3 regions of the Nonomuraea sp. NPDC004580 genome follow, and region 2 is predicted to be linked to each of the others. Evidence: riboswitches for the same ligand, from Rfam matches in the RefSeq annotation. Region 2 holds a riboswitch; each other region holds the start of a gene.
The links. Region 2 has a riboswitch for cobalamin ahead of ABZW11_RS35940 (ribonucleoside-diphosphate reductase subunit alpha). Riboswitches for the same ligand answer to the same signal wherever they lie in the genome.

Region 1 (9,275 bases), on a different contig from region 2:
AGCTCCCCGACGGGGGCATCGCGGTGCGCAACTCGCGTTTCCCCGACGGACCTGCCCTGATCTATACCCGTGACGAGATCCGGGCTCTGGTGCTCGGGGTGAAGGACGGAGAGTTCGACGGCCTGCTCGTGTAACACCGTGTTAACCTCCGGCGCGCCCGCTTAACGGCGGCGCGCCGGAGGTGTAACCGCCCGGCCTCCTCCTCCGGCGAGGATCGGGTCATGCTCGACCAGATGACCCTGTATCCGATCGCCGACGACGTGCTGTTCGCACCAGGCGGCAAGGTCGTGATCCGCACCTATGGTGTCGCGCCCGCGGCCGGCGGGGCCACCACGACGACCCCGGCCGGCGTCTCCTACCGCACGTGGGTGACCGGCATCAGGGACCAGCCGCGCTACTGGCACTGGGGCCATTTCGAGGACGCCGCCTCCGGGCATCGCAAGGTCCTCGAGTGGCTCACCGGCCGCGGCCCGCAGCCTTCCCAGGCACTCGTCTGATCGCTATCCTCGAAGCCAAGCAACCGCTTGGTAGAGGAGGCGCCGTGCGGCGCGCGATCCACCTGATCGAGGAGGTCGACTTCCGGCCGATGAACTCCAGGCGGCCCCTCGACTACCTCACCTGGCTGACCCGCTACAAGCGCGAGGACGAGAGCCGCACCGGGCCCACGCTCACCTCCGGCATGTCCATCAGGTCCCGCGAGATCGACCTGGTGGGCGCCTTCTACGCCGTCGGCATCACCGGCCATCCGCAGTTCAAGGCCGTCACGCTGTGGGACTGCCACGGCGGCTGGGACGGCGGGTGGCGGCAGATGATGGAGATCTACCAGGGCGTCGACGCCCGGCTGTTCCTGTCCGACATCGACGACCTGCGCTTCTCCGCCTTCTCCCGGCCGCTCGGCGCCGTCCCGGGCTGCCCGCCGCTGTCCGCGGCGCCCGCCGCCGAGCTCTACCTCTTCGAGAGCGCCCGCGTACGCCCCGGCGCCGCCCTCGACTACCTGCACGCCGTACGCACGGAACGCGCCCCGCTGCTCGCCGAGCACGGCCACACCCTGGCCGGCCTGTACGAGGTGCTGTTCTGCGACACCGAGGCGGTCACCCTCTGGGCCGTCTCCCTCGATGACCACCTCGCCACGCAGCGCGCCCGTGACGCCGCGCTCGGTCTCGACGACGAGGCGCCGCCCGACCCGCGGCTGCCGGCGTGGGCGAAACGCGCCCGCGACTATCTCGAAGGCCCCTGGCGTGAGACGCTGCTGGCACCGTTCCCCGGCTGCCGCCTGGCTCCGGGGGACCCGCCGGGTTAGCGTCGGCTGCGGAGGTGGCCATGACGGACTCGTACCTCTTCGACGGGCAGCGCCCTGACGACCACGTCGCCTCGTGCCCCGACTGCACCGCGGCGATCGCGCTGCTCGATCATCCCGAGGCCGCCGCCGAGCCGCCGCCCAGGCTGCGCGAGGCCGTGCTGTCGGGGGCGCGCCGCCGCCGTACCCCGGCCGCGATGGGCGTGGCCGTCGTCGCCGTCCCGTACGCCGAGCAGGTCGCGCTCATGGACGACCTGCTGGCCGAGCTGAGCCCGGCCCAGTGGGACGCCCCGGTCCCCAAGCACGGCACGGTCAGGGGCATGGTCGAGCACCTGACGGCCAATGACGCCACCGTGGCCAGGTTCATGGGCGTCCGGGGAGCCTCCGCGCAGACCGCGCACCGGCGCTGGCGCGAGCAGGCGGGCTCGCTGCTGTCGCGCGTGTCGTCGGGCAGCGAGGTGCTGCTCGGCGTGGAGGTGGCGCTGGCGGGCGCGCGGCCGGCCCGCGCGCCCCTGCGCCAGGCCATGATTCAGCGCACGTTCGAGACCTGGACGCACGCCGACGACATCAGGGCCGCCACCGACCGGGCCAGGGCCGCGCCGAGGCCCGAGCACGTGCACATGGTCGCCGAGTTCGGGCTGGCGCTGCTGCCGCGCGCGCTGCGCGGGCCGCGCCGCGACGTCTCGGCCACCATCGTGCTCACCGGGCCGGGCGGCGGCACCTGGACGATCCCGCTCTCGCCCGCCTCCGACCACGTCGCCGTGCTCATCTCGGCCGACGCCGCCGGCTTCTGCCGGCTGCTGGGCAACCGGTGGCCGCCCGGCGCCTTCCCGTACGCCGCCGAGGGCGACCCCGCGCTCGCCCGTGACCTGATCGCCGCCGCCGCGACCCTGGGATGCGACTGATGAGCGACATGGACCTGTGCGCGCGCCTGACCGCCGGCGACCTCGACGCGCTGGCCGACGCCTACGACCGGCACGGCCCGTACGTGTACGGCGTCGCGGTCAAGGTCACCGGCAGCCCGGCGCACGCGGAGGAGGTGACGCAGAGCGTGTTCGTCGCCCTCTGGGAGCAGCCGCTGTCGTACGACCCGGCGCTCGGGTCGTTGCGCGGCTGGCTGGTGAGCAGGGCGCTGCACGAGTCGGCCCTGCGCGCGAAGGTCGGTTAGCCCACGGTCAGCTCACGGTCAGCCCACGGTCAGCTCACGGTCAGCTCACGGGGGCGTTCCAGGTCAGCAGCACCGGCTCGGCGTGCTCGTACCCGAGCCGCGAGTACGTGCCGGTGTCGAGCTTGAGCAGCCGCCCCTCCTCGGGCGCGAGGCCCAGCCAGCGGGCGGCCAGCACGCGCAGGAAGTGCCCGTGCGCCACCAGCGCCACCCGCCCGTCCACCGCGCGGGCCCGCTCGATCACCCGGCCGGCGCGCACCGCCACCTCGGAGGCGCTCTCGCCGGGATGGTCGGCGTCGCCGGGGATCACGCCGTCACGCCACAGGTACCAGCCGGGCCGCGTCTCGCGGATCTGCGGCGTGGTGATGCCCTCATAGCCGCCGTAGTCCCACTCCCACAGGTCGGGGTCCACCTCGTACCCGCTCAGCCCGGCCAGCTCCGCCGTGCGTGTCGCACGCTGGGCGGGGGACACCAGCACCAGCTGGAAAGGCTCCTTGACCAGCGGCGCCAGCGCCCTGGCCTGTACCTCGCCGTGCTCCGTCAAAGGCAGGTCCGTACGGCCGGTGTGCCTGCCCGCCTTGCTCCACTCGGTCTCTCCGTGCCGGAGCAGCAGCATCTCGTTCATGGCCCCATCATCCGGCACGGCCCCGAGCCGCCCGCCGTCAGGTGCCCGCCAGCTCCTCGGCGACGGGCTCGAAGGCGGGCAGATCGCGCTCGTGGTGCAGCACGAAGTAGGACAGGTCGTGCTCGTCCCGCCAGTGGCGGAGCTGGTCCGCGATGTCCTGCCGGGTGCCGAGCAGGAGGTGCGGGGTGCCCTCCAGCGGCGCGGTCCGCGCGGCGCTCCACGACGCATCGGCCTTGAGCTCGCCCACCGCCATCACGCTCGTGCCCAGCTCCAGGCGGGGGTAGCGGTCACCGGCCGCCTCCTTGACGACGGCCAGCCTGGCTTCGAGCGCGGCGGGGCCGCCGTCGCGTACGTCGGGGCCGCTCCCGTCGGGCAGCACCCGCAGGGTGAGGTTGACGACGTCGGCCTCCCGGGCGGCCAGGCGGATCATCCTCGCGCCGCCCGCGCCGATCACCAGCGGCGGGCGGGGCCGCTGCACGGGCTTGGGGCGCTGGTCGAGGCCGGTGACGCGGTAGTGCCGCCCGTCGAAGCTGAACGGGCCCTCGCCCCAGAGCCCCTTGAGCACGTGCAGCGCCTCGCGCAGCCGCTCGACCCGTACGCCGGGCGGCTCCAGCCGCAGCCCCGCGCCCGCGTAGTCGGCGGCCATCCAGCCGGTGCCGATCCCCACCTCAAGACGCCCGCCCGACAGCACGTCCAGCGTGGCGGCCTCCTTGGCGAGCACGGCGGGATGCCGGAAGTCGTTGGCGAACACCAGCGTGCCGACCCGCAGCCGCTCGGTGGCGCACGCGGCCGCCGTCAAGGCCGCGACCGGCGCGAACCTGTCGCCGGTGAGGTGGTCGGGCGCCAGCAGCACGTCGAACCCGGCGCCCTCCAGCCGCCTGGCCTTCTCCGCCCACGCGCGCCCCGACTCCGCCTGCCTGACCACCGCGCCGAACCTGAACCGCCGCATGGCCCCGAGTGTAGACACAGGTCTTACCAAGCGCTTGCTCTGGTGCGAGACTGTGTCCATGGAGATCCCGGTACGGGAGGCGACCGCCGCCGAGGCGGACTTCTTCGCCGCGCACGGCTGGGTCAGGCTGAGCCGGCTGATCGACCCCGCCACCGCCGCCGCACTGCGCGAGCGCGCCCTGGACCACCTGCGCGAGCGGTCCAGGGAGCACCGCGGCCCGGTGGACGTGGCGTTCGGGCAGTCCAGGGACGTCGCCGCGACCGACGAGGCGTTCGCCGCCCTGGCCCTGCACCCCCAGATGGGACGCAACGCCGTCCGGCTGCTGCACGGCGTGCGGGCCGTTCGCGTGCAGGTCACCAACCTGCTCGTCAAGGAGGCGGGCGAGCACGGCGCCACGGAGTTCCACCAGGACTTCCCCTGGATGCCGATGGACCGCTCGGCCATGCTCACCGTCTGGCTCGCCCTCGCCGACGTGCCCGCCGACATGGGGGCGCTGCGCTTCTACGCGGGCTCGCACCGCCACGGGCTGCTCGGCCGCAGCTTCACCCGCCCGGATGACGACCAGCTCACCCAGCACCCCTGGCTGAAGGAGCTGGAGCTGTCGCCGCCGCTCGACCTCATGGCCGGCGACGCGACCGTGCACCACGCGCTGACCGTGCACGGCGCGCCCGCCAACCGCCATGACCGCCCCCGCCTGTCCTTCACCGTCACCTACTTCGACGCCGACGCCCTCTACACCGGCCTGCCCTACGCCCAGACCGACGGGCTCGGCCTCCAGGTCAACCGGCCGTTCGAGCACGGGAGGTTCCCGTGCCTGAAACCGTGACGGGCCCGGTCGCCGAGCTCGGGGCGACGCTCATGCACGAGCACGTCTTCGGGCTCAGCCCCGAGATCCTGTGGAACTGGCCGGACATCCCCGAGGGCTGGGACCTGGAGACCCGCGCCCGCGAGGCCGCCGCCAAGCTCGACGCGCTCAAGGCGGCCGGCATCGACACCATCGTGGATCTGACCGTGGTCGGCCTCGGCAGGTACGTCCCCGCCGTCCAGCGGGTGGCCGAGCTGACCTCGGTCACCATCGTGGCCGCCACCGGGCTCTACACCTACGACGCGCTGCCGCCGTACTTCGGCAACCGCGGGCCGGGCTCGCTGTTCGGCGGGCCGGACCGGCTGGCCGAGTTCTTCGTCCGCGACCTCACCGAGGGCATCGGCCGCACCGGCGTCAAGGCGGCCATGCTCAAGTGCGCCTCCGACCGGCAGGGCATGACCGAGGGCTGCCGGCGGGTGTTCAGGGCGGTCGCCGAGGCCCACCTGGCCACCGGGGCGCCCATCACCACCCACTCGCACAGCGCCTCCAGGGGCGGGCTGGAGCAGCAGAAGCTGCTCGCCTCGCTGGGCGTGGACCTCGGCCGGGTGGTCATCGGCCACGCCGGCGACTCCACCGACCTCGCCTACCTGGAGGAACTGGTGGCGAACGGGTCCTACCTCGGCATGGACCGGTTCGGGATCGACACGATCCGCCCGTTCGACGACCGGGTGGCGGTCGTGGCCGCGATGTGCGAGCGCGGCCACGCCGGTCGCATGGTGCTCGGCCACGACTCCTACTGCTTCAACGACCGCTTCGACGACGCCGTCGTACGCCGCCGCCACCCCCGCTACCACCTGCTCCACATCTCCCAGGACGTGCTGCCCGCGCTGCGCGCCAGGGGCGTCACCGAGGAGCAGATCCACCAGATGCTCGTCGGCAACCCGCGGAGGATCTTCGGATGACCGAGCCGGCGACCCTGGGCGACTTCGACGTGAGCGCCGCCTGGCACGTGGCCGGCCCGTACCCGTTCCTGGCCAGGCTGCGCCGCGAGGCGCCGGTGTTCCGCAGCGCGCGGCTGGGGGCGTACGTGCTGACCAGGTACGCCGACGTGCGCGCCGCGTACGGCGACCCGCGCCGCTTCTCCTCCAAGGGCTCGCTGACGATCTCCCGCAGCCTCACCCAGGAGACCCGCGACAAGCTGGGCGAGCACGGCTCGTTCCTGTCGAGCTTCGTGGCCAACGTGGATCCGCCCGACCACACCAGGCTGCGCAGGTCGGTGTCGCGGGCGTTCACGCCGCGCGCGGTGGCCGCGCTGGAGCAGGAGTTCCGGCGGCTGAACGAGGACCTGCTCGACCGCCTCGCCCCGCGCGGCACCACCGGCCGCGCCGCCGACTTCGTCACCGAGATCGGGCACGAGCCGTCGGTCAAGCTGACCGCCCGCTTCATCGGCGTGCCCGAGGAGGACGAGGCGTTCGTGCAGGCGCACGTCAAGGACTGGTTCCAGCTCTTCCTGTCACCGCAGCCGCCACAGCGGCAGCTTGAGCTGGCCGCGAGCTTCCTCGACTACCTCGCGTACGTGGACCGCCTGGTGGCCGAGCGTGCCGCGCGCCCGCGCGGCGACTTCACGTCCCTGATGACCTCGCTCATCGGCGCCGAGCTGACCCACCGCGAGGTGGTCGAGCTGATCTCGACGATCCTGCTCGGCGGCAACGACACCGTGCCGAACCAGCTCGGCAACACCGTGCTGCGGCTGCTCAGGGAGGGCCGCTGGCCGGTGCCGGAGCCGCTGCTGGCGGGCGCGTCGGAGGAGTGCATGCGCATCGACGGGGCCTCGCTGGGCTCGTTCAGGTACGCGGCGGAGGACGTCGTCCTGCACGGCGTGACGATCCCGGCGGGCTCGCTCGTGCTGCTGTCCACAGACTCGGCAGGACACGACGAGAGCGTCTTCCCCGAGCCCGAGCGGTTCGTGATCGACCGGCCCAACGCGGCCGACCATCTCGTCTTCGGCTACGGCATCCACTTCTGCGTGGGCGCGGCGCTCGGCCGGCTGCAGCTGCGCACGGCGCTGGAGGTGCTCGGGCGGCGGCTGCCCGGCCTGCGGCTCGTGGCCGGGCAGGAGATCGCGTATCGCAGGTCGCTCGTGGGCCGCGGGCTGACCGCCCTGCTCGTGGAGTGGTGATCTTCTCCTCTATGGTGGGAAATATCCTGATTTCCTGAGGAGGACGTGCATGGAGCCGGTGGCGGTCGGACTGATCGGTGCGGGACCCTGGGCGCGCATGGCGCACGCGCCCATGCTGGCCGAGAGCCCGCACACGCGGCTGGCCGGCGTCTGGGCCCGCCGCCCCGAGGCCGCCGCCGAGCTGGGCGCGCCGGTGTTCGAGCGGGTCGAGGAGCTGTTCGAGCACTGCGAGGCCGTCGCGTTCTGTGTCCCGCCCGCCGTCCAGGCCGAGTACGCCGTCCGCGCCGCCCGCGCGGGCAAGGCGCTGCTGCTGGAGAAGCCGCTCGCCGACTCCCTCGACGCCGCCGAGCGCGTCGTGGACGCCGTCGCCGAGTCGGGCGTCGCGACCCAGATGGTCTTCACCATGCGCTACACCGCCGCCACTCGCGCCTTCCTGGCCCGCTGCGCCGAGGTCGAGCCGTTCGGCGGGCACGCCGCCAACATCTCCGGCGCGCTGCTCGGCGACCACCCCTTCGCCACCCCCTGGCGGCTGGAGCGGGGTGCCCTGCTCGACGTGGGACCGCACGTGATCGACGTGCTCGACGCCGCGCTCGGCCCCGTCACCGGCGTGCGCGCGCACGGCCACCCGCTGCGCTGGATCGGCCTGCTGCTGGAGCACGAGGGCGGCGCGGTCAGCGAGGCGTCGCTGAGCATGGCCGCGGGCGGCGACGTGCCGCCGTCCACCATCGCCGTGTACGGCCGCACCGGCAACGCCGTCCTGCCGCCCCGCGACGGGGACGACGACCACTTCGCCAGGGTCGCCGAGGAGTTCGCCGCCACCGTCCGCAAGGGCGGCGGCCACCCCTTGGACGCCGCACACGGGCTGCGCATCCAGCGGATCATCGCCGAGGCGGAGGCCCAACTCGCCCCTTGACGCGGCGGGCGTATGAGGGATTGATAGCGTTTGCCCGACGCGCAGAGCGCAGCGAAGTCCGGTGAAAGTCCGGCGCTGTCCCGCAACTGTCATAGCCAGGTCGCCTGCCTCCGCGCCGACGCACATCAACCCTCGTGGAAAAGGGTGATCCGTCACTACCAGCGGGTCTCTCGGTTCCAACAGTGTGAAAGGACTACTCGTGAGGCCCGTACGCACGGCCTTCGCGGGCGCGCTGCTGGGAACGCTCGTCCTGGCCGGTTGCGGCCAGACCGGCACCACAGCAGGCCCTGGCGCAGCCCCCACCTCAGCGTCCGCCGCCCCCTCGGCCCCCGTCCCCTCCGCCGCCGGCTTCCCCGTCACCGTCGAAGCGGCCAACGGCAAGGTCACCATCCCCAAGCGGCCCGAGCGCATCGTCTCGCTCTCTGCCACCCACACCGAGACCCTCTACGCCATCGGCGCGGGCTCCCAGGTCGTCGCCGTGGACGACCGCTCCAACCATCCGCCTGAGGCCCCCAAGACCGACCTGTCCGGCTTCAAGCCGAACGTCGAGGCCATCGTCGCCCAGGAGCCCGACCTCGTGATCCTTTCCGACGACCTCGACGACGTCGTCTCCGAGCTGGGCAAGGTGAACGTGCCCGTGCTCCACCAGCCCGCCGCCACCGGGCTGGACGAGGCGTACGAGGAGATCTCCGAGCTGGGCGCGGCCACCGGCCACCAGGACGAGGCCGACAAGGTCGTCACCGGCATGAAGACCGCCATCGACGACCTCGCCGCCAAGGCGCCCAAGGACACCAAGCTCACCTACTACCACGAGCTCGACCAGACCCCCTATGCCGTTACGTCCAAGACGTTCATCGGGCAGATCTACGGCCTGTTCGGGCTCACCAACATCGCCGACAAGGCGCCCGACGCGGCCGGCGGCTACCCCAAGCTGTCCGCCGAGTTCGTCGCCCAGGCCGACCCCGACCTGATCTTCCTCGCCGACGTCAAGTGCTGCCGGCAGAACAAGGACGCGCTGGCCGCCCGGCCCGGCTGGAAGAACCTGTCCGCCATCAAGAACGACCGGGTGACCGAGCTCGACGACGACATCGCCTCCCGGTGGGGTCCGCGCGTGGTCGACCTGGCCAGGAGCATCGGCGAGGCCGTCACCAAGGCCACGGCGAAGACCGACGGCACGGGCTGACGATGGCCAAACCCGCCGATCCCGCGCGGGCTGACGCGGCGGCACCGGCCGGGTCCGCGCGGACTGACGTGGCGGGGCGGGCCGGCCCCGCCCCGCCCCCCCCCCCCCCCGCCCGCGCCCCGCGCGGGCGGGCGGGGGGGAGAGCGCCCATAGGAAATC
Region 2 (9,275 bases):
GCGGCGCGGTTCGGCGTCACGCAGTCCACGATCCGGCGCGACCTGGCTCATCTGAAGGCGGCCGGGCTGCTGGCCCGCACGTACGGCGGCGCGATGGCGGTCGTGACGCACCCGGAGGCGTCGCTGCGGCAGCGGATCGGGGAGGCGTTCGAGGCCAAGCGGGCCATCGCGAGCTGGGCGGCGGCGCAGGTACGGCCGGGCGAGACGATCCTGCTGGACTCGGGCTCGACCACGGGCGCCCTGGCCCACGAGCTACGGGACGCGGCCGACCTGACCGTGGCGACCACGGGGCTGACCGCGCTGCAGGAACTGGTGGGGACCGGCGTGCACGTCGAATGCCTGGGCGGCACGCTGCGGCACGTCAGCCAGGGCTTCGTGGGCCCGCTGGCGGAGGCGGCGCTGAGCCGGATGACGTTCGACCGGGCGTTCCTGGGCGCGGACGGGGTGACGGCGGAGGACGGGATCTGCGAGGCCGGCCTCCAGCAGACCCGCCTCAAGGAGCTGATGATGGCCCGCTCCGGCCACGTCTACGTCCTGGTCCACGCCGCCAAGCTGGGCCGCCGCCCGTTCCACGCCTGGGCCCGCATGCCCGACCACTGGACGCTGGTCACGGACACCTCCGCCACGGACGACCTCCTGGAGCCCTTCACGGCGAGAGGCGTGGAGACGGTGATCGCCATCTGACGTCCCCGGCGAGACGGCCCGGCGCGGTAAGCAAGGCAGGGGGTGGCGTCACGGACAGTCCGGGCCGGGCGTTCCGGACGGCGAAAAGCCCCAGACCACGAAACCGTGGGCTGGGGCCAGAAAGGGGTGGACGATACTGGGATTGAACCAGTGACCTCTTCCGTGTCAGGGAAGCGCTCTCCCGCTGAGCTAATCGTCCGTATTGAGTTGTCACTCAGAGCGGAAGACGGGATTCGAACCCGCGACCCTCACCTTGGCAAGGTGATGCTCTACCACTGAGCCACTTCCGCATGGCGCTGTCTTTACTTTAGCGGATCCAGGAGGGTCCGTCGGCCGCCGAGGTGGAGACGGGATTTGAACCCGTGTAGACGGCTTTGCAGGCCGCTGCCTCGCCTCTCGGCCACTCCACCAGGAGTCTTGCTCCGAGCGGAAGACGGGATTCGAACCCGCGACCCTCACCTTGGCAAGGTGATGCTCTACCACTGAGCCACTTCCGCGTGTCTGCCCCCGGCGGCGATGCGCCGGGTCCACGGGAAAACCATATCGTCTTCGCGGAGTGCCCGTGCGCATCGCAGGGGTTCATGGTCGAAACAAGAGCCGGGTTCAGGCGGACGGATGCACCAGCCGTACGTCCGACGCCATCACGAACATCACCCGGTGACCGAGCTGGATCTGGTGGTAGCGGGTCTTGCCGGTGGTGGTGACGTGCTCGGAGGGGCGGTAGGCGTTCGCGGAGTAGTGGGTGCCGGTGATCGTGTCGCCCACCGCGTACGTCTGCCCCGGCGGGATCGTGTACTTGAGCGGCGTCAGCGGCTGCGCCGACGCCTTCGAGTAGGCGGACTTCTCGGGATAGGCCCGCCCGTACACCTTGACCGCTCCCGAGACGGGCGTCGCCAGCGGGCCCTTGGCGGGGACGGCGGTCGGGTTCGCGGCCGGGTTGTGGAACCACGCCTTCTGTCCCAGGTACCAGATGGCCGTCCAGTCGCCCTTGCGCTCGGCGACGGCGTACCGCTGGCCGGTGGAGGCGCGGGCGCTGTGGTCGTACACGCTGTACGTGCTCGCCTTCCCCGGATGCTTGCCGATGTCGTCGACCAGGGGAGCGCTGTGGCTCGGCGACTTGTGCAGCCACACCGTAGAGGCCCCGTGCGGCGGGCACTTCTTGTCGGGCTTGGTGGTCTCGCAGCCGGTGAAGCGCGGCCGGTGCGTGGCGTAGTCGGGACGGATGATGATGGAATCGCCGTTCTTGGCCGCCTTGAACGGTTTCTTCATCAGCTCGAAGTAGTGCGCCCAGTCCCAGTAGGGTCCGGGATCCTCGTGCATGCCGGCCACGGTCGCGGGCGTCGTCCCTGGGACGTTGTCGTGGCCGAGGATGTGCGCCCGGTTGAGCGGGATGCGGTACTTGGCGGCGAGATGGCGCACCAGGCGGGCCGACGACCGGTACATCGCCTCGGTGTACCAGGTGCCGCCCTTGGCCAGGTAACCCTCGTGCTCGATGCCGATCGAGCGGGTGTTGACGTCCCAGTTGCCGGCGTGCCAGGCGATGTCGTTGGTGGCGACGTGCTGGGCGACGTGCCCGTCGCGAGAGCGGATGGTGTAGTGCCAGCTCACGTACTTGGGGTTGCGGATGAGGGAGGGGATGCCCTGGTAGCCGCCCTCGGTGTCGTGGATGACGATGTAGTCGACCGAGCGCTTGCGCGACAGGCGGTCGTGGTTGCCGTAGTCGCGGTCCTTCTTCTTGCCGAAGCGCTTGAACGCGGCGGGCATCCACTCGCAGTGCAGCGAGGCGGGGCACTCGGCCTTGCCGTCCCCGGTGCCGCCGGCCGTGTGGCCCTTGGGCGTGCTCGGCTGCCCCTGCTCGTCGGTCTCGGGGACGTCGTCGTCCCAGGCGAAGTCGCCGGGGTCGTCGGGGTCGCCGAGGTGGGGGAACGTGTCAGGGTCCCAGGTCCGCAGGTCGGGCACGGGGTCGAGCTCCACCAGGTGCCCGTCGTCGGTACGCCGCCGCGCCCCCTCCCGCATCACGGAGAACACCTCGTCGGCGAACGCGCCGGCCGCCTTCGGGTCGTCGGTGCCGGCGTACCTGGCGACGGCGCCGTGCCAGTCTGCGGGATCGGAGCTGGGCTCGTCCTGGTAGGAGGCGAGCAGGGCGGCGCCTGCGCGGATGTTGGCGGCCGGGTCGTCGCGCAGCAGTTCGGGCGGCAGCCCGGCGAGCCGGCCCGCCTCGGGCAGCGTGGTCTGCTGCTGCGCGCCGGAGACCCGCAGCGCCGCGTGCCCGTGAACGGGCGTCATCGGTCTGGTCTCGTCGCCGCGCGGGTCGCCGTGGGCGTCGCCGAGGTGCTCGTGAACGCCGGCGGGGAACGCGTCCACCAGGTGCATCGGCCCGTACCCGCCGGCGGTGCTGGGCCGGCCGCCGTTGGCGTCCCACCGCGACTCCAGGTACGACACCGCCAGCAGCACGCTCTCCGGTACCCCGTACTCGCGGGCGGCCGCGGCGAAGTCGGCCTGCCGTCCCCCAGGTGCAGTGGGGGCCGAGGCGGCGGGCGCGGACATGAGGGGGACGGTGGCCGGCGCGGTGAGGACGCCGGCGGCGAGGGCGGCGGCGAGCCAGAGCTGCATGAACATCTCCCCAGGAACGTCACGATATGACTACTCACCGTAACCATTCCCAGAAAGGGATGGGTCAGGCGGGTCGGATGTTACGCAAGTGATCGGCCTCGAACGTGGCATGTCGATCAGCGATGCGGCGCTCTTGAGCGCATTTCCTGCCCGATATCGGGCAGGATGTTGGCGTGTCTCGCTCCAGAGCCGTAGGGTCCTCGTCTGTGTCCACGGCACGGCATCCGTACGAAGACCTCATCGCGCACCTCACGCGGACGAGTCCGCTCGGTCCAGGTGAGGCGGCCCGCGTGGTCGCCGACGTGCTCGCCTACTTCTCCGAGTCCGCCGAGGAGTTCGTCAGGCGGCGGCACGGCGAGCTCAAGGCGCGCGGCCTGACCAATGACGAGATCTTCCCCCGGATCGCCTCCGAGTTACGGAGCCGCAGGGTCGCGGCTCCGGAGCTGTCGCTCAGGCAGCTCCGCAGGATCGTCTACGGATGAGATGAAGAGGAGACCTCGATGTGCGGAATCGTGGCCTATGTCGGCCCCAAGGACGCCGCGCCCATCCTGCTGGAGGGGCTGCAGCGGCTGGAATACCGGGGCTACGACTCGGCCGGGGTCGTGGTGTCCAACAAGGGACTGAAGGTACGCAAGGTCAAGGGCCGGGTCGCCGACCTGGCGAAGGTGGTGCCGGCGCGGTTCAAGGGCGGCCTCGGCATCGGCCACACCCGCTGGGCCACCCACGGCGTGCCGAGTGACGTCAACGCCCACCCCCACCTGTCGGCCGACGAGCGCATCGCCGTCGTCCACAACGGCATCATCGAGAACGCCGCTGAGCTGCGCGCCAAGCTGGAGGCCGACGGGGTGGTGTTCGCGTCGGAGACCGACACCGAGGTGCTGGCCCACCTGATCGCCCACGCCGCGGACGAGAACGACACGCTGGAAGAAGCCGTCAGGAAGACGCTCAAGAGCGTCGTCGGCACGTACGGCATCGCGGTGATCGACGCCGAGCGGCCCGGCGAGGTGGTCGTGGCCCGCAACGGCAGCCCGATCGTGCTCGGCATCGGCGAGAAGGAGATGTTCGCCGCCTCCGACGTCGCCGCGCTGGTCCGTTACACCCGCCAGGTCGTGCACCTGGAGGACGGCGAGCTGGCCGTGCTCAAGGCCGACGGCTTCCACACCTTCTCCAGTGACGCGCGGGAGACCGCGAAGGAGCCGCTGACCGTCGACTGGGACGCCGGCCACTACGACACCGGCGGCTACGAGCACTACCTGCTCAAGGAGATCTCCGAGCAGCCCGAGACGATCACCCGCACGATGAGCGGCCGGCTCGACGAGCGCTTCCACGTGGCCCACCTGGGCGGGCTCAACATGGACGCCCGCGAGACGCGCGGCTTCCGCCGGGTGAAGATCATCGGGTGCGGATCGGCGTACTACTCGGGGCAGATCGGGGCGCAGCTCATCGAGGAGCTGGCGCGCATCCCGTCCGACGCCGAGCCGGCCAGCGAGTTCCGCTACCGCAACCCCGTGGTCGACCCCGACACCCTCTATGTCGCGATCAGCCAGTCGGGCGAGACCTACGACACGCTCGCCGCCGTGCAGGAGCTCAAGCGCAAGGGCGGCCGGGTCATCGGCATCGTCAACGCCGTCGGCAGCGCCATCGCCCGCGAGGTGGACGGCGGCATCTACCTGCACGCGGGGCCCGAGGTCTCGGTGGCATCGACGAAGGCGTTCACCTCGACGTGCCTGGCCTTCGCGCTGCTCGCGCTGCACCTCGGCCGGGTGCGTGACCTGTCGCCCGCCGACGGCCGCCGCATCGTCGAGGGCCTGCGCCGGCTGCCCGGCCAGATCGAGCAGATCCTCGGGCAGAGCGACCGCATCGCCGAGCTGGCCAAGAAGTACGCGCCGCACCCGAGCATGATGTTCGTCGGGCGCGTGCGCGGCTACCCGGTGGCCCGCGAGGGCGCGCAGAAGCTCAAGGAGATCTCGTACGTGCACGCCGAGGCGTACCCGGCCAGCGAGCTCAAGCACGGGCCGCTCGCGCTGATCGGCCCCGACATGCCGACGGTCGCGATCGTCCCCGACGACGAGCTGCTCGACAAGAACCTCACCACGCTCGGTGAGATCCGCGCCCGCGGCGGTCAGGTGCTCATGGTCGGCCACCGCGAGCCTGACGCCAAGCTGGCCGACGACGTGATCGTGATCCCGAAGAACGAGATCGAGCTCGACCCGATCCTGCTGACGATCCCGCTGCAGCTCCTGGCCTACTACGCGGCCGTGGCGCTGGGCCGCGACGTCGACAAGCCACGCAATCTCGCCAAGAGCGTTACGGTTGAGTAGCTAATCCAAATTTGCCCAGACTATCGTTATCTCGGCGCGGACGGCATAAATTCAAAGGGTGCGGCAGTTCGACCATCGCAGGCCCCATCCCGCACGCATGTATGACTACATGCTCGGCGGGAAGGACAACTTCGCGGTCGATCGCCAGGCCCTCGATCAGCTCGCCGAGCTGATCCCGGAGGCGGTCCCGCTGGCCCGCGCGAACCGGGCCTTCCTTCAGCGTGCCGTACGCTATGTCGCCCGCGCCGGGGTCGATCAGTTCCTCGACCTCGGCAGTGGCCTGCCCACGCAGGGCAGCGCGCACGAGGTGGCCCCGGACGCCAAGGTCGTCTACGTCGACAGCGATCCGGTGGTGGGGGCGCACGCGGCGGTCCTGCTCAGGCGCACTCCCGGCCGGGCCAGGTTCGCCCAGGCGGACCTGCTCGACACCGAGAACGTGCTGGCCGGCGCGGGGGAGTTCCTCGACTTCGAGCGGCCGGTCGGCGTGCTGCTGGTGTCGATCCTGCACTTCCTGCCCGACTCCGACGACCCGCAGGGTGCGGTGGCGGCGCTGCGCGAGCGGCTGGCGCCGGGAAGTTTCCTGGTCATCTCGCACGCCACGACCTCCCGCGGCGAGGACGACGAGCCGCCGCCGGGCCGCGCGGGCAGCGGGACGGATCGCTCGCCGGCGCGCATCAGGGCGTTCTTCGGGGACTTCCCGATGGAACCGCCGGGGCTGGTGCAGGCGACGGACTGGCGGCCGGACCGGCCCAAGCTGGTGGGTGACTGGTCGCTCCCTTCGTCCCTTATGGCCGGAGTCGCCCGTAAAGCTTAATAAGCCCGAAAATCAAGAAAAAGCGCAACATATATCGATTTTGAATAGCGACCATGACCCCGGTGTATAGCCTGCCGTAATGGGTTAATAACCTAGAGTAATGGGGGGTTCGGGGGAGAAGCATATGCGCCGGCGGCGCTTTCTGGCCTGCGGGCTGGGAGTGGCCGCCGCCATCGCGGGCTGCGGCACGGAGCGGGCCGGCGGGCACGTGCCGATCACCGGGTTCACCCTCAAGCCGGACGGGCGGCGCTGGGAGCGGGTCGGGCAGGCGTTCGCGGGAGCGGCCCTCGCCGTCGGGTACGAGCCGGGCGGCGGCGTCGACCTGGCCCTGAGCGGCCTGCCCGCGCTGGCCGCGGCGGAGCTGAACAACGGCCAGAGCATCATCGACACCGCCACCCCGCTCGCCAGGCTCAGCGGGGAGGCGCTGGTCGTGGTCGTCCCCGACGCCTCTCCGCTGAAGGACTTCGGCGACTTCGGCGCCAGACTGCTGGCCGATCCAGGCCACACGATGCTGGCGGGCGGGTCGCAGGGCGAGCCCGACCACCTGCTGTTCGGCCTGATCGCGCGGGCGCTCGGCGCCGACACCCGGCAGGTCGACTACACCGGCTACCCCAGCGGCCCCGAGGCCGTGGCCGCGCTGCTGTCCGGCAGGGCCGTGGCCGCCGCAGGGCCGCTGTCCGACTGGCGGCCCGGGCTCAAGCGCGGGCGGATCAGGCCGCTCGCGGTCTCCTCGGCCGTCCGCGTGCCGGAGCTGGACGCGCCGACCCTGCTGGAGTGCGGCGTGCGGGTCGACTTCGCCGAGTGGGTGGGCGCGTTCGGGCCCGAGGACATGGACGGGGAGAGCCGCGAGGCGGCCGTGCGCCTGTGCGAGGAGGTGCTCGGCTCCGCCGCGTGGGAGGCCGCCTGCCGGGCCGCGGGCTGGCTGCCGATCCCGCTCACGGGCGACGACTTCGCCCACTGGCTGGACACCGAGCTGGCCCGCACCCGCGCCGTGCTGCGGGATCTCGGCATGGTCGACACGACCAAAGCCACAACATGCTGGGGTAGTTGCGGGAACGGCCACTAGATGTAGGATCTCGGTCGTCGCTGGTTCGCCTCCTCGGGGGCGGAGCAAAAGGGAACCCGGTGCGATTCCGGGGCTGCCCCGCAGCGGTGAGCGGGAACGACCGCCGTCATAGAGCACTGGAGAGATCCGGGAAGCGACGGCCAGTAGGAGCTCCACGGAGGTGGAGCGGGCCCGCGAGCCCGAAGACCTGCCAGCGGTGTGCAGTGTTCATGGCCTCGAGGGCGGGTCTGGCACACGCGGTCCGGCGCGCCCCGCGCCGCGCTCCGCCGTGCTCTCGCCTGCCCTCATGGGGAAGCTCGCGAGGAGAGAGAGCACGTGACCCAGATCGTTGAGGTTGACCGCCGCCTGGCCATCGAGGAGGCCGCCGCCCGGGTGATCGCCGATCCGGCCAACTCCCGGGTCGCCGCCCGGCTGCTGGCCGAGGAGATCGCCGACGAGGCGGCCGGGCACGGCGTGCGGACGTTCTCCGAGTCGATCGCCGCCACCCACGCGGCCGGGCTCGTCCAGGACCGCCTCGCCGCGTTCGTCGCCGCGCACGCCGCCGAGCTGGACGCGCTGGTCTCGGACGCGGCGGACGACCGCTTCGAGTACTTCGGGCTGCGCACGGTCTATGACCGCTACCTGCTGCGCCACCCCGAGACGCGCGCCGTGCTGGAGCGGCCCCAGCACTTCTTCCTGCGGGTGGCCTGCGGGCTGTCGGAGACCGTGGCCGAGGCGGCCGAGCTGTACGCGCTCATGTCCACGCTGTCGTACCTGCCCAGCTCGCCCACGCTGTTCAACTCCGGCTCGCGCCGCCCGCAGCTGTCGTCCTGCTTCCTGCTCGACTCGCCCCGCGACGAGCTGGAGGCCATCTACGACCGCTACGGCCAGGTGGCGCGGCTGTCGAAGTACGCCGGCGGCATCGGGATCGCGTGGACCAGGGTGCGTTCGCGGGGCTCGCTGATCAGGGGCACCAACGGCCACTCCAACGGCATCGTGCCGTGGCTGCGCACGCTCGACTCCTCGGTGGCCGCGGTCAACCAGGGTGGGCGGCGCAAGGGCGCGGCCTGCGTCTACCTGGAGACCTGGCACGCCGACATCGAGGAGTTCCTGGAGCTGCGTGACAACACCGGTGAGGACGCCCGCCGCACCCACAACCTCAACCTGGCCAACTGGGTGCCCGACGAGTTCATGCGCCGGGTGGAGGCGGACGAGATGTGGTCGCTGTTCGACCCGAAGGAGGTGCCCGACCTCACCGACCTGTACGGATCGGCGTTCGAGGCGAGATATCGCGCTTACGAGGCCGCCGGGCGATATGTCCGGCAGATTCCGGCCCGCACCCTGTACGGCCGCATGATGCGCACCCTCGCCCAGACCGGCAACGGCTGGATGACGTTCAAGGACGCCGCCAACCGCACCTCCAACCAGACCGCCCGCCCCGAGAACGTCATCCACCTGTCCAACCTGTGCACCGAGATCCTGGAGGTCACCAGCGACGCCGAGACCGCGGTGTGCAACCTCGGCTCGGTCAACCTGGCCGCCCACCTCGCGGGCGGTGACATGAGCGGGGATCTGGACTGGGAGCGGCTGCGCCGCACCGTGCGGACCGCCGTGCGCTTCCTCGACCGCACCATCGACCTCGGCTTCTACCCGACGCCGCAGGCCGAGGCGGCCAACAAGCGGTGGCGGCCGATCGGGCTCGGCGTGATGGGCCTGGCCGACGTGTTCTTCACGCTGCGGCTGCCGTTCGACTCGCCGAAGGCGCTGGAGCTGTCCACCCGGATCGCCGAGGAGATCG
Region 3 (9,275 bases), on a different contig from region 2:
CGACCGCGAACGGGGAAAGCTGCCTTCCGGCAACGTGCTACCAGCGGACCCGTACCCGGACCTGCCGGGAGGTTCACGCAGCCCGGCGGCGCACCACGGGGCGCCCTGCCGGGAGTCCCAGGTGCATTCTCGTGGACGGAGAACATGGTGTCCTGTACGCGCCCGAAACTAGGAGGAACGTCAGCCGCCGACCGCGCCCATCCGGCGCGGCGAGGACCAGCCGCTACCGAAGTGTTGCGGTCGGCTGACGGGAGACCACTGTTGTGACACCGAGCACCGCAGCCCAGACCACGATCGCATATACAGCCAGCCGTTCCATGCCGCCCAGCCCGAGTCCGAGGAACTGACCGCTGAGGAAGAGCGCCGTCGCCGCCACCCCGACCGCTCCGGCGAACAGGCTCCACACGCTTTCGAAGCGGTGGTCCAAGGCGCGCAGGCGCAGGCCGTACACGATCATGCCGACGTTGCCGCACACGAAGATCAGTAACGCACCTACCAGATGGAGCAGCATGTTCTCGTTCTCTGGCGCCAAGCCGACCAGGATCCAGCCGAGGCCGGCCAGCGCCACCATCGCCCGTCCCGCGCGCCCGCCCCGCGCGGCCGAGGCGAGGAGCAGACCCGCGACCAGTAGCAGGCCGAGGACGAGGAAGGACCCGTTCATCAGCGCGTGCCGGGGTGAACAGGCGGTGGGTCCGCACGCAGTGTTGCCCAAGTCGCTGAGGTAACCCTCCGAGACCGGGTACAGCGCCACCCACTCAGCTTGCACAACGAAGTCCACCACAAACACCTGCAGGCACGACAGCCAGATGACCCCGGCTGCCACAGACCGGTACATCCCGCTCGAGGTCCGGCCGTCCCAGAATCGACGCGTCCGAGCAGACGCCTTCTCATCAGCCATCACACCTCCCTGAGGTCCCAAGTCCTTTCATACAGCGATCCTTCCGTCCCGGGAGGTGCTGCGGTATCTGCCGAACGGCTGATTCGCCGGGAGTGTCAACTCGGGTGCGGCCCGATGGGTCACCGATCGAGGTGACCACGGTGTCGCAGTGGGAGCTGGGAATGACGCCCGCGGTGTCGCCCCAGGCGTATCGGGACGTGATGGAAGTGATCACGGATGCGGGGCACGGGCTCGCCGGCGGTCACGCCGATGCTCTCGATCCGCAGCTCGCCTGGCGGCACCAGGTCCCAGGTGGTGCCGCCGAAGCCGCCCAGCATCCAGCGCATGGCCGACATCCATCGGCAGGCGCCGCTCAGGGCGGTCACCATGAACCAGCACGTGACCGAGATCATGCCGGCGCTCGGGCTCGAGAAGTCGATGGGCTGGGACGGCGCCTTCGACGACAAGGCGGGCCGCAGCCGCGAGGCGCCGGCCAAGGCCGGCATCAACTCCTCCCTCAAACCGGAGGACTGCGCGACCGGCCCGGTCACCACGGACCTGGTGGAGGAGGCTCCTGGCCTTCCCACCCCTTTCCGGGCAGTGGCCTACGTAGGGGATCGCTCACCGAGCACAGTGGCGGGACCGCGCCGGATACACACGGGCTTCCTCGTTCCGCCGTCTCCTTCGTCCCGCATCGTCTCATATGCGCCCCTCCCCCAGCAGTCCAGGGAACTTCCGATCACCGGCCGGGGCGGAAGATGAGGTGGGGAGTGTCGGTGCCCGGGGTTGAGGTGACGTGTGCGTCGATGCCGAACACGTCCCTGACCAGTCGCGGAGTGAGAACGTCTGGCGGCGGGCCGTCCGTGACGACACGCCCCTCGGCCAGGACGTAGAGATGATCGCAGTAGGCGGCGGCCAGGTTGAGGTCGTGCAGGGCGGCGACGACGGTGACTCCTGTCGAGGTGACCAGGTCGAGCAGCTCGAACTGGTGACGGACATCGAGGTGGTTGGTCGGCTCGTCGAGCACCAGGACAGGTGCCTGCTGGGCGAGGGCGCGGGCGAGCAGCACGCGCTGCTTCTCGCCACCGGACAAAGTGCTGTAGCGGCGATGCGCGAGGTGGGCGACGCCCGCGTGGGCGAGGGCGTCCGAGACGATCTTGGTGTCCTCGGCGGTGTCGGAGGCGAAGGGGCGTTTGTGCGGGGTGCGGCCCATGGCGGCCATCTCCCAGGTCGTGACGTCGAAATCGGAGCGGGTCTCCTGCGGTAGCGCGGCGACCAGTTGGGCGGCGCGCCGGGGGGTGAGTCGCCACAGGTCCTCGCCGTCCACGGTGATGCTGCCCCGGGTGAGAGGGAGGTGGCGGTAGACGGCTCGCAGCAGGGTGCTCTTGCCGCTGCCGTTCGGGCCGATGATCCCGACGAAGCGACCGGAGGCGGCGGTGAGGTCGACGCCGGTGACGATGGGGGCTCCGGCGAGGGTGATGTGCACGTCCTGCAGGGTCAGGGTGGTCATGGTGGTCACAGTCCGGTGGTGTCGCGGGCGCGGACCTGCACGAGCCAGAGGAACAGCGGGGCGCCGATGACGCTGGTGACGACTCCGACCGGCAGTTCCTGGGGGTGCAGGGCGGTGCGGGCGGCGATGTCGACGAGAACGAGGAAGGCGGCGCCGGCGAGGGTGGCCACGGGCAGCAGGCGGCGGTGGTCGCTGCCGACGAGCAGCCGTGCGGCGTGCGGGATGATCAGGCCGATGAAGCCGATGCCGCCGGCGAGGGCGACCATCACACCGGTGAGCAGGGCGATGAGCAGGAACAGGTGGCGGCGCAGCCGGGCGGCGGAGATGCCGAGGCCGGCGGCGGTCTCGTCGCCGAGCAGCAACGTGTTGAGCGGTCTGGCCTGGGCGAGCAGGGCGATCATGGTGGCGGCCAGGACGGCGGCGGGCAGTCCGAGCGCGGCCCAGCTCGCTTCGGCGAGGCTGCCGAAGAGCCAGAACAGCACCGACTGGGTGGTGCCGGGGTCGTCGGCCTGGAGGACGAGGAAGCTGGTGACGCCGGACAGGGCGTACGTGACGGCCATGCCGGACAGGATCAGCCGCAGCGGGGCGAGGGTGCCTCCAGCGCGGGCGAGGACGTAGACGACGGCGAACGCTGCCAGCGCGCCGAGGAAGGCGGCCACGCCGGTCGAGACGCCGCCGAGGGGAGCGAATCCGGTGATGATGACGGCCACCGCGCCGGCGGCCGCGCCATAGGTGAGGCCGAGGACGTACGGGTCGGCCAGCGGATTGCGCACGAGCGCCTGGGTGGCGGTGCCGGAGACGGCCAGGCCCGCGCCGACCAGCGCGGCGAGCAGGGCCCGGGGCAGGCGCAGGTTCCACACCACGGTGTCCTGGCTGACGGTCCACGTGGCAGGGTCGCCGTGGCCGGTCAGGTGCCAGATGATGATGCGGGCCACGGTGCCGGCGGGCACGTCGACGGTGCCGAGCAGGATCGAGGCGGCCAAACCTGCGATGAGCAGCCCGGTCAGGACGGCGTACGCCGCCCAGGTGATCCGGCGGCGCGCTGGATCCGGCCTGGCCGGCGCGGAGAGCAGGTCAGGCTGCACGGTCGTCATCCGGCGGGCGAGAGCTGCGCGGCGAGGTCGACCACGGCGTCGGCGTTGCGGACGCCGCCGGCCGAGGCAGCCTCGTAGATCAGGCGGGCGAAGCGCTTGCCGGTCACCGCGCGAACGCCGCGCAGGGCCGGGCTGTCGAGCAGGTACTTCTCGGCTTCGGCGAAGCGGGCGTCGTTGGCGGCCTGGCTGCCCTTGTCGTAGATGATGATCAGGATGACCTGCGGGTCGCGGGCGACCACCTCCTCCCAGCCGACCTTGGTGTAGGCCTTGTTCTGGTCGGCGAAGAGGTTGCGCCCGCCGGCCTTGCCGATGACCGCGTTGATCACCTGCTGGTTGCCGGGCGCGTAGGGGGTGGCGGTGCCCTCGTCGTACTCGAAGGGGAACACGGTGGGCCGGTCGGCGTCCTTCAGCTGGGCGGATTTGGTCTCCACCGGGGCGATTTTCTGCTTCATCCCGGCGATGACCCGCTGGGCGCGGTCAGGCACACCGAAAATCTTGCCGAGGTTCTCCAGGTCCCGCCACACCAGCTCGAAGCCGGTCTGCGGACCGGTCAGCGCCGACTCGCACGCGGTGGACAGGGCGAGGTAGGACGGGACTCCGTCGGCCGCCAGTTCCTTCTGGGACATGGCGCCCGGGGCGTCGAAGTTGCTGCTGAAGCCGCCGAGTACCAGGTCGGGCTGTATTGACAGAAGTTCTTCGCGTGGCACCGGCTTGTAGCCGCTGCCCGCGGTGTACTTGCCGGACAGCGACGGCATGGCGGCGACCTGCGCAGAGAACTGCTGCGGCAGGCTGCCCGGGCGGGGCGCCATCCCCAATGCCGCGACCCGGTCGCCGAGGTCGAGCCAGAGCAGCAGCTCCAGCACGGCCGGCGTGAGCGCCACCGCCCGCTGGGGCGGGGCCTTGACGACGGACTCCACCCCGTTGCAGTCGGAGACCCTGACGGGGGTGAAGGCGGGCGCCTGGCTCTCCTGGACGCGGGACGGGGCGGCGGGCGCGCAACCGGCGCTCAGCAGCACCGCCGCCATCGAAGTGATCACGAACAAGCGGTGCATCACGCGCCTTTCCCGGATGATTGATCAGTGACCACCGAGGGCGGCTCGGCGGTGAGCAGCTTCGTGCCGAGGGCGGCGGTGACGGCCGCCAGCGCGGAGAAGCCCGCAGCCGCCACGAACATGACGGTCGTGCTGGTGCCCGCGTCCACGAGCGCCGCCGCGACGAGGTTGCCCAGCGCCGATCCGGCGAAGGTGGCCGTGATGCCCCAGGCGAAGGCCTCGGTCAGGGTGCCTTCGGGCGCGCACCGTCCGGTGAGTTCGAAGGTGCAGATGACCAGCGGGGCGAGGAAGAACCCGGCGGGCACCGACAGCGTCACCAGCGCCGGCACGTTAGGGGCCGCCGCGAGCAGCACGACGCCGCCTGCGTACCCGGCGAGGATGATGCGCATCCGGACCGAGGCGTCGGACCGCCACGGCCGCGCGCCGTAGACCAAGCCGCCGATCAGGCTTCCGACGCCGAAGGCCGCCAGCGCCAGGCCGCCAGCGGCCGGTTCGGTGGTCTGGCCGGCGAACTCCACGAAGGCGACACGCAGGATTCCCAGCAGTGCTCCGGCGAGCACGGTGACGATCAGCAGCACGACGATGCCCATCGACCGCAGCGGCCCGGCGAGCCCTCCCGCACGGCGGGCCGGCGTCCAGGACCGCGACGGCGGCAATGAGCTGAACCACAGCGTGCCGCCGAGCAGGATCACCGCGCAGCCGCCCACCGCCCAGCCCGGGCCGGCGACCGCGCTGACGGCGGAGACCAGCAGCGGCCCGGCGATCAGCGCGACGTCAAGCACCATGGCGTCCACGGCCAGCGCGGTCCGCCGGATCCCTTCGTCGGCGATCACCTGCGACCACAGCGCCCGCGCCGCGGCAGCCACCGGCGGCAGTGACAGTCCCACCGCCGCCGACCACGCCGCCAGAGCGCCGGTCGCGGGTTCCCGGTAGGCGGTTATCAGCAGGCCGGTGAACGCGGCGGCGTTGATGCCGGTCGCGATCGTCAGCGACCAGGTCTGCCCGAACCGGTCCACGAGCCGGCCGTGCACCGGCACTCCGGCGGCGTAGGCGACGCCGCCCGCCGCGGTCACCACGCCCGCCACCGCGTAGGAGCCGGTCCGCTCCACCGTCAGCAGCAACACGGCGAAGGTGCAGGCCTGCAGCGGCACCCGGGCGCACACGCCCACCAGCAGCAGTGACGGCACCCATCGGTGCCGCCACAGCCGCCGGTACGCCGAGGCCGCGCCGCTCATCGCGTCCGCGAGCCGGCCGGGTGCGGGGCGACGAGCTGCCGTGGATCGGTGAGCCGGGCCCGGGTGATCCCTTCCGGCATGCCTGTCGCGCCCAGCACGGGTAGCCCGGCGCCGAACATGTACAGCGCCCCTTCGGAGAAGCCGTCCAGGCCGAGCGCCTCGTCGAGCTCCTCGTCCCGGAACGCGGCGCTCTGCCAGGCGCCCAGCCCGACCGCGGTGGAGGTGAGCACGAAGGTCTGCCCCAGGTAGCCGGCCGACAGCAACGTCACGCGCAGCGCCCGGGAGTGCCGGTACTTGTACATCGTGCGCTCGAACACGACGCTCACGAAGCAGACGAACGCCGACGGCGTGCACATCTCCGACTCGTACGTCAGCCGGTGCAGCCGCTCCCGGTCGAACTCGGGATCGATGAGCTCCAGCGCGTGCGCCTCGGCGTTGTAGTGGTACAGCCCCGGCGGCACGTCCTGGACGTCGAGCACCGCGACATAACCCTCCAGCTCGTGGCGCGCGCCTCCGCACGGGCTGGTGCGCAGCATCAGCGTCCCGAGATCACCGGCGTCGTAGAGCTGCATCGGCGCGAACGTGTAGAACAACGCCGTGGACAACTGGGCCAGGCTCACCGGTTCGCCGGTGAAGACGCGATGGGTCCGCCGCCGCGTGAGCACCTGCCCGAACGAGTCGGTCAGCGGCAGGAACGCGCGCGGCAGATAGACGCGTTGCGCGTCCGGATAGGACTTGAAGATGGCCGGTGGCGTCCCGCCGGTCTCCCGCACCCAGCGGGCGTCGCTGCGGCGTTGTTCCAGGCTGTCGCCGGTGTAGATGGTGTTGCGCGTCCCGAAGTGGAAGAAGCGGGCCTCCTCCCCCCAGTGGCTCCACGCCTCCAGGAACCGCTCCTCGCGCCCAGCGCCGGCCCGGTCGACCAGCAGCCCCGCGTCGGCCAGCGCGAGGACGGCTTCCAGGACGGACTCGGTGTCGTACGCACCGAGCCGGGCGGCTGCCTTCTCGGCGGTCGACCAGTCGGTGAAGTGCTCCAGTAACGCCACCGCCTGCGCGTCCACGGCGACCGCGTTGTCGGTCTCCTCGTCGGTGGAACGGCTCTCCAGGTAGTTCTCGGCCGTCAGCTCCCCGTCGTGCCAGTAGATCATCAACGTCTGTGCCCGTCGGAACTCCGTCTGCGTCACGCGCGCTCCCTGCAACGGCAACCTGACCCGGCCGGTCGCCGCCGGGAATGCCCGGCGGCGACCGTCTTGCCTACTGACGGAACCGTTAGCCGTGGTTGTTGAGCAGGCGGCTACGGGTCTTCTTCCTCCGCACGACGATCTTGAGCGACTTACTCATGAACGATCCTCCTCTCCCGGAAGCGACTCAAGGGCTTCCGGTCCTGGGTTGCGGACAGTCCAGTAGTCGGCTGGCGAACCCGGGAAGTTCCCGGAGATTCCAGACTTGCACGCGCCTGCCGAGCAGCAGGTCGATCGCCGGGAACGCGGCCGGAGAGATCCCCCGGCAGGAACCAGCAGATCCAGATGGGCGCCGAGCAGTTCGCCGGCCTCGTCGAGAAGGCGCAGTCGGGCGAGTTCGACCGCGTGCTCCAGCCCTCCCCGTAGATGGAGGACGCCGCCCGCTGACAGGTCAGGCCTGTTCGCTCACCGCCTTCTCCTCGTCGTCGTTCAGGTGCTCGGTGAGGAAGTCGTCGCGCGCGGGAGGCGGGGCGAAGCGGCGTAGCCGCAGGCTGTTGGTGACCACGAACACCGACGACAGCGCCATGGCACCACCGGCGATGAGTGGGTTGAGCAGCCCGGTGGCGGCCAGCGGAAGGGCGGCGACGTTGTAGCCGAACGCCCAGACGAGGTTGCCGCGGATGGTGCGCAGAGTGGCGCGGGCCAGGGTGAGCGCCGTGGGGACGACGTCGAGGTCGTCGCGGATCAGGATGAGGTCGGCGGCGGCCAGTGCGACGTCCGTGCCGTCCACCACGGCCAGCCCGAGGTCGGCGCGGGCCAGGGCCGGGGCGTCGTTGATGCCGTCGCCGACCATGGCCACGCGATGGCCCTCGCCCTGGAGCCGGGCGATGGTGGCCTCCTTGTCGGCGGGCAGCACTTCGGCGATGACCTCGGTGATGCCGGCCTGGGCGGCGACGGCCCGGGCCGTGGTGGCGTTGTCTCCGGTCAGCAGCAGGGTGCGCAGCCCCATGACGTGCAGCCGGGCGATCGCGGCCGGAGCGGAGGGCTTGACGGCGTCGGCGAGCGCGAGCGCGCCGATGGCCGTGCCGTCGGCCGCTACCAGGACGACGGTGCGACCCTGACCTTCCCACTGAGTCCGCGCCTCCTCCAAAGAGGCTGGGATGGGGATGTTCTGCTGGGTCAGCAGCCGGGCCGAGCCGATGAGAATCTCCCGGCCCTCGACGGTTCCCTTCGCGCCCAGTCCGGCCAGCGCGGCGAAGTCGCTCACCTCGGGCAGATCACCGAGCTCGGCGCGGGCGTGGGCGGCGATGGCGCCGGCGATGACGTGCTCGGACGCGTTCTCGACGGCTCCGGCGTAGCGCAGAGTGTCCTCGCCGAGGAGTTCCACCACGCTCATGCGGCCCTGGGTAAGAGTGCCGGTCTTGTCCAGCACGACGGTGTCGATGACCCGCGCGGACTCCATGGCCTGGTGGCCTTTGATGAAGACGCCGAGCTTGGCGCCGGTGCCGGAGGCGACCTGCAGCGCGGTGGGGATGGCCAGGCCGAGCGCGCACGGGCAGGCGATGATGAGCACGGCCAGCGCGGCGGTGACCGCTTGGTGCGTCTGGCCGCCGGCGAGCAGCCACGCGGCCAGGGTCAGCGCCGACAGGACGAAGACGGCGGGGACGAACCAGCCGCAGATCCGATCCGCGAGCCGTTGCACGGCGGCCTTGTCGGCCTGGGCGTGCTCGACGAGCCGGATCAGCGCGGCGAGCTGGGTGCCGGAGCCCACCTGGGTGGCGCGGACGACGAGGCGCCCGCTGAGGTTGACGGTCGCGCCGGTCACCGTGTCGCCCTCGGTGACCTCGATGGGCACCGGCTCGCCGGTCATGGCGCTGGTGTCGATCGTGCTCTGCCCGGACTCGATCCGGCCGTCAGCGGCGATGCTCTCCCCCGGCCGGACCACGAACAGGTCGTCCACGCGCAGGTCGGCCACGTCGATGCGGTACTCGTTGCCGTCGGCGCGCAGCACGCTGACGTCCTTGGCGCCCAGTTCGGCCAGGCGGCGCAGCACCGCGCCGGAGGAACGCCGTGCCCGCGCCTCCAGATACCGGCCGGCCAGCGCGAACATCGTCACCCCTGCGGCCACGTCCAGATAGAACGCGCTGTCCGGCGCCGACAGCACCGCCCACAGGCCCGGCGCGGCAGGTCCGGCGTCGATCGGGAACAGGATGACGTACACCGACCACAGGGTGGATGTGATGACCCCGGTCGAGATCAGGGTGTCCATGGAGGTGGTGCCGTGCCGGGCGGCGCGGAACGCGTTGCGGTGGAACGGCCAGGCGCACCA

Region 1: it holds a riboswitch for cobalamin, as region 2 does, so the genes downstream of both, ABZW11_RS43505 (ABC transporter substrate-binding protein) here and ABZW11_RS35940 (ribonucleoside-diphosphate reductase subunit alpha) in region 2, are expected to answer to the same signal.
Region 3: it holds a riboswitch for cobalamin, as region 2 does, so the genes downstream of both, ABZW11_RS18100 (hypothetical protein) here and ABZW11_RS35940 (ribonucleoside-diphosphate reductase subunit alpha) in region 2, are expected to answer to the same signal.

The regions. Positions count from the first base shown of each region.
Region 1 is NZ_JBEXLH010000090.1:20,215-29,489, forward strand. It holds gene ABZW11_RS43450 (DUF397 domain-containing protein) at 1-134, shown strand, start outside; gene ABZW11_RS43455 (hypothetical protein) at 222-497, shown strand; gene ABZW11_RS43460 (hypothetical protein) at 542-1,300, shown strand; gene ABZW11_RS43465 (maleylpyruvate isomerase family mycothiol-dependent enzyme) at 1,321-2,202, shown strand; gene ABZW11_RS43470 (sigma factor) at 2,202-2,465, shown strand; gene ABZW11_RS43475 (histidine phosphatase family protein) at 2,506-3,087, opposite strand; gene ABZW11_RS43480 (TIGR03621 family F420-dependent LLM class oxidoreductase) at 3,125-4,036, opposite strand; gene ABZW11_RS43485 (phytanoyl-CoA dioxygenase family protein) at 4,095-4,862, shown strand; gene ABZW11_RS43490 (phosphotriesterase-related protein) at 4,847-5,803, shown strand; gene ABZW11_RS43495 (cytochrome P450) at 5,800-7,020, shown strand; gene ABZW11_RS43500 (Gfo/Idh/MocA family oxidoreductase) at 7,070-7,933, shown strand; cobalamin riboswitch at 7,941-8,060, shown strand; gene ABZW11_RS43505 (ABC transporter substrate-binding protein) at 8,133-9,116, shown strand.
Region 2 is NZ_JBEXLH010000053.1:38,028-47,302, forward strand. It holds gene ABZW11_RS35890 (DeoR/GlpR family DNA-binding transcription regulator) at 1-684, shown strand, start outside; tRNA gene ABZW11_RS35895 (tRNA-Val) at 812-883, opposite strand; tRNA gene ABZW11_RS35900 (tRNA-Gly) at 903-974, opposite strand; tRNA gene ABZW11_RS35905 (tRNA-Cys) at 1,024-1,094, opposite strand; tRNA gene ABZW11_RS35910 (tRNA-Gly) at 1,110-1,181, opposite strand; gene ABZW11_RS35915 (N-acetylmuramoyl-L-alanine amidase) at 1,288-3,297, opposite strand; gene ABZW11_RS35920 (hypothetical protein) at 3,504-3,779, shown strand; gene glmS (glutamine--fructose-6-phosphate transaminase (isomerizing)) at 3,798-5,618, shown strand; gene ABZW11_RS35930 (SAM-dependent methyltransferase) at 5,677-6,432, shown strand; gene ABZW11_RS35935 (tripartite tricarboxylate transporter substrate-binding protein) at 6,557-7,498, shown strand; cobalamin riboswitch at 7,503-7,708, shown strand; gene ABZW11_RS35940 (ribonucleoside-diphosphate reductase subunit alpha) at 7,814-9,275, shown strand, end outside.
Region 3 is NZ_JBEXLH010000015.1:41,252-50,526, forward strand. It holds gene ABZW11_RS18095 (DUF998 domain-containing protein) at 224-898, opposite strand; gene ABZW11_RS18100 (hypothetical protein) at 1,018-1,383, opposite strand; cobalamin riboswitch at 1,424-1,544, opposite strand; gene ABZW11_RS18105 (ABC transporter ATP-binding protein) at 1,617-2,387, opposite strand; gene ABZW11_RS18110 (iron ABC transporter permease) at 2,393-3,481, opposite strand; gene ABZW11_RS18115 (ABC transporter substrate-binding protein) at 3,478-4,518, opposite strand; gene ABZW11_RS18120 (MFS transporter) at 4,533-5,768, opposite strand; gene ABZW11_RS18125 (SagB/ThcOx family dehydrogenase) at 5,765-6,949, opposite strand; gene ABZW11_RS18130 (heavy metal translocating P-type ATPase) at 7,398-9,275, opposite strand, start outside.